4 regions of the Pseudovibrio sp. Tun.PSC04-5.I4 genome follow, and region 4 is predicted to be linked to each of the others. Evidence: riboswitches for the same ligand, from Rfam matches in the RefSeq annotation. Region 4 holds a riboswitch; each other region holds the start of a gene.
What was found. A riboswitch is a leader RNA that binds a small molecule or an ion and turns the genes downstream of it on or off. The one in region 4 is predicted to bind cobalamin.
Positions count from the first base shown of each region.

Region 1 (3,181 bases), 2.1 Mb from region 4:
CTGCGTCAGATGGAGGACAGCGAAGCGCTTCCATTGCCATCTCAACCTGGCTTTCCAGATTCCACAGATCCTTCGCATCAATGACGTCCTGCAGCTGAGCGCCTTCATCGGCAGTCTCATCAGAGTAGTTCATCATCAGCTCATTGTAGCGATCAAGAATAGCCTGTTTGTGCGCAACGCCTTCCATGACGTTTTCAAGAACGGTTTTGTCCTCGTTCAGCTGCGGCTCCTGCGACAGGTAGCCAATTTTGGCACCCTCTGCGGCCCAAGCTTCACCGCTGTACTCTGTATCCAGACCAGCCATGATCTTCAAAAGAGTAGACTTACCTGCACCGTTAGGTCCCAGAATACCGATTTTCGCATCTGGGTAGAACGACAGGTGGATATTATCGAGGACTTTTTTTGTACCGTAGGCCTTGGAGACCCCGTGCATATGATAGATGAACTGGCGCGCCATGAGGTGCCTGCATCTCCTGATCTGAGTAAACTAAGAAATCTCTGAGGAGCACTCATAATAGAAGCTGCGCCAAGGGGCAATCCATAACACTTCAGCAGCGCTAAAAACCGCCATTTTTTGTTGGTGACTTGGGATATTCATCCCGACATTAGCCGAAGCGTCTGCCTAAGCAAAAAAGGCGACTGCTCTGCGCAGCCACCTCTTTAAAGTCTTAGTGATCAAAAACAGCTCTTAAGCTGAACAGATTCACGCAAATTTCAGCTGCGGAACCACAGTCAGCTTTTGAACAATCGCATTGTCTTCAACTGCCTTAAGTCCCTTCACAACGCCAAACGTTACAAATGGTTCCAGTGCAACAATGGCAAGGTAAGACAGTGCAAACTGACCCCATGCCGTAAAGGGTGTTGCCACTTCGCCAATCATCAGCCAGAAGCCGACCATGCCGGTGACACCCGTGTAGTAAATGGCATCCAGTTTGAGGATCTGAGCAAAGGTAACGCGCTGAGCAAGCTTTTCAGCAAACAGCTTGCGACCAGACAGGTAATGAACGGAAACCAACGGCAACATCAAAGACAAACTGTTGATGCCGAGGTGGTAAAGGTCCTGCGGATCAAACACCATCGCTTGAAACAAAAGCCCGACAGCAAATCCAAGTAAGACTGGTGTAAAGCCAAGTGTCAGATACATCGCCATAGCACCAACAAAGTGCAATTCAGATGGCCCTACGCTCATATGAAAGCTCTGCATAAACAGAGAGAAGAACCCTGCAGCCAGCAGAGTTTTAACTGGCATCAACGGCTTTTGGAAAAACTCGGAAAGTTGCTGTTTGCACCCCCAGAGAAAGAGGCTAACAACGCCCACATTGGCAGCAGCAACCTTAGCTGCGGAAACGTAACCCGGTTCAATATGCATATTATATGCTCCTCGCCGCACCCACCGTGCGATAGTGCCCATAAGGGCAGAGTTTATGTCATGTCGGGCAGGTTTCCTGGCTTGTGGCTTATTGCGTATTTCGCCTTCCCAGAGGGTTCCTCCAGTGGCTTTTATGAAAAACACACCACGTAACAGTTGCGGGGGCAGCTGCGGTTCGGGCCCATTATTTGGTCATCCCTACCGCATTCCCTTTTCGTCCATGGAGCTTTGCTCCTGCGGAACCCAACGCCGCGAATATCAAGGAAAAATACGCAGACTACAACCTTCAATTCCAAGAGCTACACACTTGCGGTAACCGAGGCGCAATTTAGATCTGAAGCAAAAATTGAAGATAGCGCAAGACCAAACAAAATTTTGGGCAAAAAAAGAGGCGTGCACCCGTTGGTACACGCCTTAAGATAGTTGACACTCCCCCATCCGAGTGTCAGCCGAAGCTGAACACAGAGATATCAGAGCGCCCCATTACTTCATTGATATTCATCAAATTTAATAAATTTACCTATCTGAACTGCTGAAATAAATTAGAAGCACACAATAGAGTTATTTTTAAATCGATTAAACTAGAAAGAAGGAAAGACGTAACTAAATAAATCATACGAATGTCTGAGTTTTTGCGATTAATTCTTAGTTAAACCTACAGGATCAACCGGCTGCCATGCATAAGTCCTTTGCCAATGCGTTTTTGGGGAAAGAACGAAGTCCCAGGTATTCATCAAATCACTCTTTAAATCGTAGGTTGAAAGCACTGGCTGGTTTAAGGCTTTAGCGGGCACGCTCATTTGAACTGTCAACGTGCTCAGGCCTTTGTCGGCAAGGTTGAATAGCGCACTATCGTTCTTAGCTCTCCCCACGAATATACGAGGCACCCTGCCAATACGTTCCCAGATAACGTGTTTTAGGGCTGTGGTGGCTTTCTTCATCTCCAGCTCAGAAAGGGCAATGACGCGATCACGTGGAACATCAAAACCCAGCTTTGCCATCGCGCGATCCACCTCGTGATCGCCACTACTGATAATCCATATCTGGAATTTCTGTGCTCTCAAGTAGCCAATCAGCTCCTTCAAAGGCAAATACGCGTATTCACGATATCTAGGACCAACAGAAAGAGGGCCTTCCGCAATGAGGTGAGACCGCACCTGTTTTGAGTAGGCTGCAAGGTCTTCAAAGGTCCCTTCGGTCCCTGGGAAATTAACCGCAAAATCAGCGCCCCCAGTCTCATCCCCCAAAGCACACCATCTCCAACGAAGATAGCAACACGGTCCTCCAACATTACATAGTCCGGGCTACTCTGCCGGCTCATTCGTTGCACTGCCTCAATAATGCCATGCCGGGTAGGACTTGTTTGCCAGCTCGGCAAAATATTGTCACGCTCACCACCAGTTGGTTGCAGAACTGTAAGGGCGGAATAGAAGAACAAGCTGGACCACTGCATAACCTGAGATCACCTTAGTGCCGTTTCTCGCGTATATGAAGAGACACAATGCAACTCAAAAACGCATAAAAAATTAATCGATTAGCTTTGTGAAATAAGGATAGAAACACCGTTGATACCCGTGGTAAATTATCTATCTAAATTTAGATAAATACGGTTAGATACTTACTAAAAATCAATATATAAATAAACACATACATTTCAAACAAGATGATTCATAAAATATTCAAATTATTATTTAGATAACTTCAAATAACGCTACAAAATATCCTAAATATACATCAAAAAATAATAACTTACTCCTTTTTCTAAATTCATTAAGAGATGCGAAACAATTGCGGTCAATTATTCCCAAGTGT
Region 1 is NZ_FNLB01000006.1:3,993,101-3,996,281, reverse strand. It holds gene ettA (energy-dependent translational throttle protein EttA) at 1-457, opposite strand, end outside; gene BLS62_RS23830 (energy-coupling factor ABC transporter permease) at 704-1,369, opposite strand; cobalamin riboswitch at 1,418-1,631, opposite strand; gene BLS62_RS23825 (HAD family hydrolase) at 2,008-2,616, opposite strand.
Region 1: linked by a shared signal. The riboswitch ahead of BLS62_RS23830 (energy-coupling factor ABC transporter permease) and the one ahead of cobU (bifunctional adenosylcobinamide kinase/adenosylcobinamide-phosphate guanylyltransferase) in region 4 are both predicted to bind cobalamin.

Region 2 (3,181 bases), on a different contig from region 4:
TTGACGGTTTCAACCAATGCCAGTCAAATGACCAATCTGATTGAGAACATTAGCTTCGATCTACATGTTGGCCAGAGGCTGGGGTTGATCGGGAAATCTGGCTGCGGAAAGTCTGTTACCTGCCATGCCATAACAGGGGCCTTGCGGGCACCACTAAAAGTATCCTCTGGCTCAATTCAGTTCTGTGATCAGAGCCTTTTGGATTTATCTCCTCGCGAGAGGTTGAAGACCCGAGGAACTGGGATTTTCTGCATTTTCCAGAGCCCCGGCAGTGCTTTACATCCAAGTTTGATGATAGAGACACAATTGTTGGAAATTACTAAAAAAGCATTCCTATCAAGACAAGAAGCTCATCAGGTCATTTCCCAGTCTCTTGATGCTTTGAGCCTCCCAAAACGTTGCCTGAACCAATACCCCAGCGCTTTGAGTGGAGGTATGAAGCAACGGGTTATGATGGCTATGGCTCTTATCATGAAGCCGACCGTATTGATTGCCGATGAACCAACCACAGGGCTTGATGTAATCACGGAATATGAAACGCTGGAAGCATTGGATGTGGTTCTGCAAGAAACGGGTTCTGCTCTCCTTTTCGTAAGCCATGACCTTCGGATTGTTCGGCAAACATGTTCGTCTGTTCTGGTGATGGATGGGGGACATATTGTCGATACATGCGATTTGAACCAACCGTTCGTTCATGGGTGCCATGAGGTCACCACAGAAATTACGCAGGCTATGGAGAGGCTTCAACTATGACCATTCGTGTTAAGAACCTGTCCATTGCATTTGGCGCCGCTCAAATCCTGTCCAACGTGAATTTGGTACTTCATCCCTCCAAAGTAACCGGTCTGATCGGCCGTTCCGGGTGTGGTAAATCTACTCTGGCCAAAGCCATGACGGGTATAATCCCTGTACCCAAGAACAGTCTGTTTATGAATGGGCAGAATTTTCAACCACAGCTGAGCAAAACCGGGCATCTGATCCATTATATGTGGCAGGATCCTTTTGCAGCTTTAAGCCCCTTTCTTAATGCTCTGGATATTATCTGCGAACCCTTGAAGGCCATCCACAAACTGCCACGCGCAGAACGGTTGGAAGCGGCTCAAAACCTGCTTCAGATGGTGGGATTAGAACAGCATTGTGAGAAAAAGCGACCTCATCAGCTGTCAGGAGGTCAATGTCAACGTATAGCACTCGCTCGTGCCTTGGCCGTAAAGCCGAAATATCTGATTCTAGATGAGCCATTATCAGCTCTTGATTTAGTAACGCAGGAAAAGGTTGTCTCGCTCATCCGTGATATTCGTAAAAAGCTTAACCTAGGCATATTGATCATTTCCCACGACTTACAGACTCTGGCACAACTGGCAGATGAGATCGTCGTTATGGACAACGGCGAAGTCGTTGAGCATCAACCAGCAAAAGATTTTTTTGATACACCTCAGCATGCTCTTTCAAAAAAGTTCGTTGAAATTTCACGGTCTACCTCACGGTCTTCGTAGCTTGCGGACGTCAGACGTGATGATTTGTGTACTCACTTTTGATCCTATCTATGCATTGATAGGACGGTGGAACTTTCCTTCTCAACTAAATATCACTTGCAATCATTTTGCGCACTCTACATTATCCGCGCCGATGGTTCCTGAATGCCAAAGGCAATAATTCAGGATGAAAAGGGAACACGGTGAGGTGTAGCCAACAGGCGCTGATTCCGTGACTGCCCCCGCAACTGTAAGCGGTGAGCATAACCAACAAAGCCACTGAGTGCGTGCACTTGGGAAGGCTGGTGACGCTTCGACCCGCAAGTCAGGAGACCTGCCATCTTAATGTCAACCCAACCCGGGCGGGGTATCCCGGAAGGAGACCAAGATGTTTGCAGTGGCTTTTGCCGTTTATAAGACTGGTTCCCTTGTGCCCCCGCATATACGCGGAGCAAAACGTGAACCAATACGTCCTTCCATATCAAACAGTCCCATCGTTATTCAGGCGGTGGATTAAAATCCACGCTTATAATCTGCATATTTGTAGAGATTACACATGATGGTCGCTGCCGATTTGCGGGTAGAAAACGCCAGCTGGGCGCCGCGCAAAGGGGCCCCTCTCCTTCTGCATCCTCTCAGTTTTGAGGTGGGGGCTGGACGTGTGCTGGGCGTTGTTGGGGCCAATGGCGCAGGCAAATCTACACTGCTGCGCATGTTGTACCGCTTCAACCGTCCTGTCTCGGGCCGTGTGTTCATAGGTGATGAAGATATCTGGTCCCTGTCACCTCGTGTGGCAGCGCAACGCGTTGCTGCAGTGCTACAGGAGCAGCCAACGGATTTCTCACTCAATGTGCGGGAGATCGTCAGTTTAGGCCGCAATCCTTACCGTGTCGGACTGGTCAACAACGGTGCCAAGGATGCGCAGATCATTTCCAACGCTCTGAACAGGCTGGACCTACAGGATTTAGCAGGTAGACGCTTTGGTACGCTCTCTGGTGGAGAGCGCCAGCGGGTAATGGTCGCCCGTGCGTTAACACAGGAACCGCAGGTGCTGGTGTTGGATGAACCCACCAATCACCTCGATATCCGTCATCAGTTGGAGATTATAGAGCTGATCAGATCGCTGAACCTCACCATTGTTACCAGCCTGCATGATCTCAACATAGCAGCACTGGTGTGTGATGACATTCTGGTTTTAAAAAAAGGGCATGCACTCTGTTTCGGTCCTCCAACACAGGTGCTTACAGAAACCGTCGTTTCTCAGGCGTTTCAAGTTGATGCCAGTTTTGAGCAGCTCTCCAAGTCAGGGCTTCCTCATTTTACTTACAAATTGAATTCCCAAGGATAATCACGATGAAACGCTTTGTACTTGCTCTTTCTCTCTTGCTGGCGCCTTCAGTAGCAATGGCAGAAACAACCGTAAAGAGCTGTAGCCGGGAAGTAACGTTTGAAGCTCCTCCGCAGCGTGCTGTTTCCAATGATGTAAACCTCACCGAGATGATGCTGGTACTGGGTCTGAGAGACCGTATGGTCGGTTACACTGGCATTTCAGGCTGGAAAACGCTGGATGAAGAAATGCGGGAGAATGTGACTGAGTTGCCTGAGCTTTCTGAACGTTACCCAACCAAAGAAGTTCTGATTGGCGCAGATGCCGATTTTTACTTTGCAGGTTGGAACTACGGAATGAAGGTTGGCGGCGAAGTCAC
Region 2 is NZ_FNLB01000001.1:68,647-71,827, forward strand. It holds gene BLS62_RS00330 (ABC transporter ATP-binding protein) at 1-753, shown strand, start outside; gene BLS62_RS00335 (ABC transporter ATP-binding protein) at 750-1,496, shown strand; cobalamin riboswitch at 1,614-1,832, shown strand; gene BLS62_RS00340 (ABC transporter ATP-binding protein) at 2,035-2,823, shown strand; gene BLS62_RS00345 (ABC transporter substrate-binding protein) at 2,829-3,181, shown strand, end outside.
Region 2: linked by a shared signal. The riboswitch ahead of BLS62_RS00340 (ABC transporter ATP-binding protein) and the one ahead of cobU (bifunctional adenosylcobinamide kinase/adenosylcobinamide-phosphate guanylyltransferase) in region 4 are both predicted to bind cobalamin.

Region 3 (3,181 bases), 800 kb from region 4:
GCGGGAATAGTTGTTGGCTATTTCAAATAACCAATCACTACGCTTGCGCCCAAAAACCAAGGCCAGTAGAGCTGATAAGGTTTTCAATTCTGACTACGCATTCGTCGTAGCTTTTTCCGGTTAGGTCCCCCATGTACTTATTTGAAGTTGCTGCGCTTGGCGCTGCTGCCGCTTGGGCTGTGGGAAGCCTTATTTCTGCTAAGCCAGCAGCGCATCTTGGAGCCATTGGCTTTAACTGTGTGCGCATGTGGTTTGTGGTGCTGTTTCTCGGCACCTATGTTTTGGCGACCGGAAGTTGGAGCACTGTTGATTCCAGTCACTCATTTCTTATCTTTATGTCTGGCTTCATTGGCATCTTTATGGGGGATACTCTGTTGTTCCTCACACTCAACAGAATGGGCCCACGTCGAACCGCCATTTTGTTCTCCATGAACGCCCCCATGTCCGCATTGCTCGGCTGGGTATTTTTATCAGAGGAACTACCCTTCCAGGCAATTATCGGAATTTCTATCGTGATAGTTGGCGTTTTGATGGCCATTGCATTCGGTAAACGAAAAGACCAGTTGCACAAATGGGAGAGCATAAAAGGCCCCATTGTCGTTGGTGTTCTGTTCGGCACATTGGCTGCGCTTTCTCAATCCGTTGGATCCATCATCATCCGCCCCGTAATGGCAAGCGGTGCTGATCCCGTCGCTGTGTCCTTAATGCGCTGTACCATTGCTGCATTTGGTTTGCTGGCGCTGTTCTACCTGCCGGGAAGACCATTCAAACTTGCCAATCCAATAAACAAAGAAATTGTAGCCTTGGCTTCACTCTCAGGCGTGCTGGGCATGGGTATTGGGATGACCTTGATCCTCTACGCTCTGAGCGGAGGTGAAGTTGGCATTGTGTCCACACTCTCAGCAACCACACCAGCAATGATGCTGCCCGTGCTCTGGTCTCAAACAAAAGAGTGTCCAGCTGTTGGTGCGTGGGTTGGGGCGGCATTGGTTATTGTTGGCTGCGGATTGCTCTTCATGAGCTAGGCGGCGTGTCACTGTTGCTACCAGAGCTAGAGTTTTACCGTATTGAAATACAATATCTGTGAATTTAGCCCGTTAATAGTCTGATTTGGCGAGCGTGCAGTTCCAGATGCTTGACGGCCCCCATTCTAATCTGATCAATAGAATTGTATTTGGTATTTTTGTCATGTTGGCAAAAATGAAAAGGGAACACGATCCGCATAGCGAAAGCCGTGGCTGCCCCCGCAACTGTGAGCGTAGAGCTGATATCCATTATTGCCACTGACAACAGTGTTTAAAGCTGAGTTGGGAAGGCCGGATATGAGTGATGACGCGCAAGCCAGGAGACCTGCCAAATACAGTCACTCACCCAAAGCGCGGGGCGTGCTGTGGGGCGGTACTCCGTTCAAGTGACATTCACAGTGCGTCTGGGCACAAAACCGTTCCTCCTGTTTTTCAGTGGGTCGGGATTGCTGTGTCCGGATATGCACAATGCAAGCAACAGCATGGCATCCAACAGATGCTGTGAATGGTGGACACGACTGTGCGTTTACAAACTCAATACTCAGCTGCGCTGAAATCCAGCGCCGCATTCATTGCGCTCCTCAGCACAATTGCAACCGGCAAAGCAGAGGAGGTTCTGCTCGATGACGTGATCGTCACCGCAAATCGGTATGAGACAGAAGCAGGAAAAACAGGCTCCACCACTATCGTGGTGACAGAAGAAGAGCTGGAAGAAGATGGCTCCGTCTTCGTGCAGGAGTATCTCGCAAAACTGCCGGGTCTCTCTTTTACTCAAAATGGCGGTGCAGGCAAAAAAAGCACAATCACCCTTCGTGGTATGTCGTCGCGCTACATTAAAGTTCTGGTAGACGGCATCGATATCTCCGACCCATCCGGGCCGCAGGTTTCAACTAGGTTGGAACATCTTCTTCTCGCCGATGTTGAACGGATTGAGGTGCTGAAGGGCTCTCAAAGCGCGCTGTATGGCGGCCAAGCGGTTGCAGGTGTCATAAATATCATGACAAAGCGTGCACCTGCCGGAACTGTAAAACAGAACGCTCAGGTGGAAGCTGGCGCTTATAAAACCTTTAAAGCATTCTACGGATTACAAGCCGCAACGGATCGCTCTGATATAGCCATCAGCGCAGAACATTTTCGAACAGAAGGGTTCAGTGCTCAAACTCCAAAGGGAGGCCCAGCTGATATGGATGGATATGAGAACACAACTCTGTCAGCGCGTGGCTCATTTGATGCGACCGACAATCTGAATATCTACTTTTCTGTACGCGGTGCTAAGGGGATTTCAGAAATTGATGGCTATAACGATCCAGATCGTCACGATGAAATGCTCTATCGACAAATCTCAGGGAAACTGGGAGCAAACATTCTCTGGCTGTCAGATCAAGTAACGAGTGATGTCTCGGTAGAGACTACGGATATAAAACGAGAACAAGACTATGCCAAAGCGGGCAAAGCAAACAGTGTTTTTGAGGGGGCTAGGTTAAAATTTGCTCTCCAAAATGACTTGGAAGTCAGTGATCGAGTGACCTTCAATTTGGGTGCCGACTGGATGCGCGAAACGGCAAGAGGTCAGGATGAAGCAAGGTTAGCAGGTGGCTTTGTTCAGGCTCTTATAGAGCCAGTTGATGGGCTCAACTTGGCGGCGTCAGCACGAGTGGATAACCACAGTGAATTCGGGAACTATTGGTCAGGCCGACTAACCGCATCCTATCAAATTTTAGAAAATACACGCCTTCACTCCAGCTTTGGAAATGGATTCAGAGCCCCCTCTCTTTACGAGCTTTACAACCCAGAATATGGCAATGAAAGCCTTGAGCCGGAAACTAGTCTGAGTTTTGATCTTGGAATTGAGCTAGGTTGGTTTGGTGATAAAATCAAAACTTCAGCAACCTACTTTGACATTCTGACAAATAACCTGATTGTCTACCATGATTTTGGAACTGTGAGTGATCCCTACAAAGGTGAATATAGGCAGATTACCGGAACATCTCGCAGTCAAGGGATAGAGCTTGGTGCCAGCTATGCCCCCGTCGAAAACCTACGCCTTTCCAGTGCATACACCTACACATGGGCAACCGAAGACGGTGGCAAGCGCCGGGACAGGGTTCCACTACATGACCTTAACGTTGCAGTGAGTTATGACCCGACAGAAGACA
Region 3 is NZ_FNLB01000006.1:1,124,970-1,128,150, forward strand. It holds gene BLS62_RS10220 (DMT family transporter) at 132-1,025, shown strand; cobalamin riboswitch at 1,159-1,373, shown strand; gene BLS62_RS10225 (TonB-dependent receptor plug domain-containing protein) at 1,546-3,181, shown strand, end outside.
Region 3: linked by a shared signal. The riboswitch ahead of BLS62_RS10225 (TonB-dependent receptor plug domain-containing protein) and the one ahead of cobU (bifunctional adenosylcobinamide kinase/adenosylcobinamide-phosphate guanylyltransferase) in region 4 are both predicted to bind cobalamin.

Region 4 (3,181 bases):
TTTGAGTTGATAAGCAAGAGGGGGTAAGCGCATAACGTGTAGGGCTTACCCGCATTTGCTGGGAAGATAAGCTGGCTATGAATTTTTGAAATAATCTTAAGGGTCCCCTAGAATTTGGGGTGTCGTCCTAGCGCTATTATCCCGGATAAGCCGTGCAATGCGAACATTCTTTTTGCAGCGACGTGGAATGCATCTCTTCGTGTGCGGAAAATTGTCTTGCCTAAGAGAGCGCCGTGTCTGCGGCCATCAGCTGTTGAGGGGCCGTGAATTCGCTGCGTGTGAGCATTGTTTTTGTTTGTTTTGAAGGATAGACGCAGCTGTGGTCCATTTGTGAAAAAGCGCTGGACATAATGTACTGGGAGATTTTGAGAGAAGAGTGGCTCCCCGGGCCGGACTCGAACCAGCGACCAAGCGGTTAACAGCCGCTTGCTCTACCACTGAGCTACCGGGGAACAAATACTCTTGCCAGTATGGCTGCAATCAAAGAAGTGGCTCCCCGAGCCGGACTCGAACCAGCGACCAAGCGGTTAACAGCCGCTTGCTCTACCACTGAGCTACCGGGGATCACAATGATCTTGCCGTATCGACAACAAACGAAAAAGAATGGCTCCCCGGGCCGGACTCGAACCAGCGACCAAGCGGTTAACAGCCGCTTGCTCTACCACTGAGCTACCGGGGAATAATCACCCTTGCGAGTTATCCTCGCCGTTTGTGTGAAGAGGCTTTTACAGAGGCATATCGGGTTTGCCAAGCCTGTTTTTTGGGGAAACTAGAGTTTGTTGACAGTTTACTGCGTTTTTTATTGAGATATCCAAGAGGGTTAGCTGGAAAACCCAGAAAACCACGGTATTTCAGGGTCTGGGAAACAGGTGGTGTTGGAATTATCACAAAGGCAATTGACAGAAAGGGGCATGGCACCGCAAACTTAGCGGCAACACTTCAGTATCTTTACCTGGGTGCCCTTGCGGTGCTTTATGGGAAGGATGAAACGGGAATGCGGTTCCATAAATTTGGAGTATGCCGCAGCTGCCCCCGCAACTGTAAGCGGTGAGACCATGACCTTAAGCCACTGGCATCGATGCTGGGAAGGTGGTTGTGTTTGATTGAACCGTGAGCCAGGAGACCGGCTGGAGATTGATTTTGACATAACACGGCTGTCGGGTGGACGGCGAAGGGTGCTGATGACGAACCTATACCTGCCCTTAAACGGGGCAGACGATATGCTTATTCCCAATCCTTGCAAAGCTTATGCTTTCGCTTGTGTGATGGCGGCCTAGTTTTTATGGTGCATCACGGCGGCAGAGAGATGATCTGCCATGCCCTTGTTACGGGCGGAGCTCGGAGCGGGAAGAGCGCATATGCGGAAAAGCTGATTGTGCAAAGCGGACGCAAGCCCACCTACATTGCTACGGGTCAAGCCTTTGACCGGGAAATGGAGCAGCGGATTGCGGCGCACAAAGATCAACGCGGACCCTTGTGGGAGACCCATGAGGAGCCGCTGGAGCTTGTGCACGCACTTGAACAGGCCGCACAGAGTGAACGTGCGATCCTGGTGGATTGCCTGACGCTGTGGCTCTCCAACCTCATGCATGCGCAGCGAGACTGGGCTGTGGAGCTTAATGCGCTGGAGCGTGTTTTGGCGGAGCTGCCTTGTCCTGTTGTTTTTGTTGGCAATGAAGTTGGTATGGGCATTGTGCCTGAAAATGCGCTGGCCCGTGCGTTTCGTGATGAGGCTGGCCGCCTCAATCAGCGCATGGCCGAGCTTTGCCATTATGTTGTGTTTGTTGCTGCTGGTCAGCCGTTACAGTTGAAGCCTGCCTTATCCCCGGAGATTAAACTATGAGTTTTGAATTTACAGCTGCGCCGAAGAAAATCCCTGCTGTCATCATCACGGGTTTCCTTGGAGCTGGTAAAACCACTCTGGTCCGCAACCTGTTGATGAAGGCGAAAGACAAGCGCATTGCGCTGATCGTCAACGAATTTGGTGAAATGGGCTTTGATGGCTCACTGGTGAATGGCTGTGCGGACCCTGAGTGTGCTGCTGATGAAGTGGTGGAGCTGGCAAATGGCTGCATTTGCTGCACCGTGGCCGATGATTTTTTGCCAACTATGGAAATGCTGCTTGAACGCAAGCCAGCACCAGACGTGATTGTGATTGAAACATCCGGCCTTGCGTTGCCTCAGCCCTTGGTGCGTGCTTTCAACTGGCCCTCCGTTAAGCCACGCGTCACCGTAGACAGCGTTGTCACCGTTGTGGATGCGCCTGCGGTTGCTGTTGGCAAGGTGGCCTCCGATGAAGAGGCTGTTGCTGCACAGCGCGCTGCTGATGAGGCGCTGGACCATGAAAGCCCGATTGAAGAGCTGTTTACAGATCAGCTGACCTGCGCTGACCTTGTTGTGCTTTCCAAGGCTGATCTTCTGGATGAGGCTGGACTGGCTGCTGTGAGAGCCTCCATAGGCGCGCGCTTGCGGGACGGAGTTGAGATTGTTGCAGCCTCCCACGGTGAGTTGGCGCTTGATGTGCTGCTGGGCCGGGATTGCGGCGCAGAAGACGATATGGCCTTGCGCAGTGCCCACCATGAAACACAACATGCTCACGACCACGACCATCATCATGAACATTCACATGATGATTTTGAGAGCATCGTTTTGCCAGTGCGCAGTTTTGCCTCTCTAGAGGAGGCCAAACTGCAAGTTGAGGCGGCTATGAAAATCTCCGGTATCCTGCGCATCAAAGGCAGTGTTGTTGTTGAGGGTAAGAGTGCGCCTGTTTTGGTGCAGGCGGTTGGCCCGCGTGTTGAAGCTTGGTTTGCGACTGGCAGTGAAAGCCACAGCAAGCTGGTTGTTATCGGCCTTGCCGGGTTTGACCAAGGCGCTGCACAAGCGGTGCTTGGTGTGACTGAGACGGTTTAGAACATATGCATGTACTTGTCGGACAATCGCGCCGATTGGATGAAGGCGAGGAAGCCGTCAATCTGGGGCAAACGCCTGCGGATGTGGTGTTCCTTTCTGCCGCTGATACAGAACTGGCTGGTCTTGCGTCTGCTCATGCACTGCATGAGGACTACACGCTTCGTCTCGCCAGTTTTCTGGCGCTGTCGCATCCATACTCGGTTGATCTTTACGTTGAGCAGACCGTGCAGGCTTCCAAGCTGGTTGTGGTGCGGTTGCTGGGCGGTGT
Region 4 is NZ_FNLB01000006.1:1,921,934-1,925,114, reverse strand. It holds tRNA gene BLS62_RS13970 (tRNA-Asn) at 378-452, opposite strand; tRNA gene BLS62_RS13965 (tRNA-Asn) at 490-564, opposite strand; tRNA gene BLS62_RS13960 (tRNA-Asn) at 605-679, opposite strand; cobalamin riboswitch at 949-1,147, shown strand; gene cobU (bifunctional adenosylcobinamide kinase/adenosylcobinamide-phosphate guanylyltransferase) at 1,283-1,843, shown strand; gene cobW (cobalamin biosynthesis protein CobW) at 1,840-2,913, shown strand; gene cobN (cobaltochelatase subunit CobN) at 2,919-3,181, shown strand, end outside.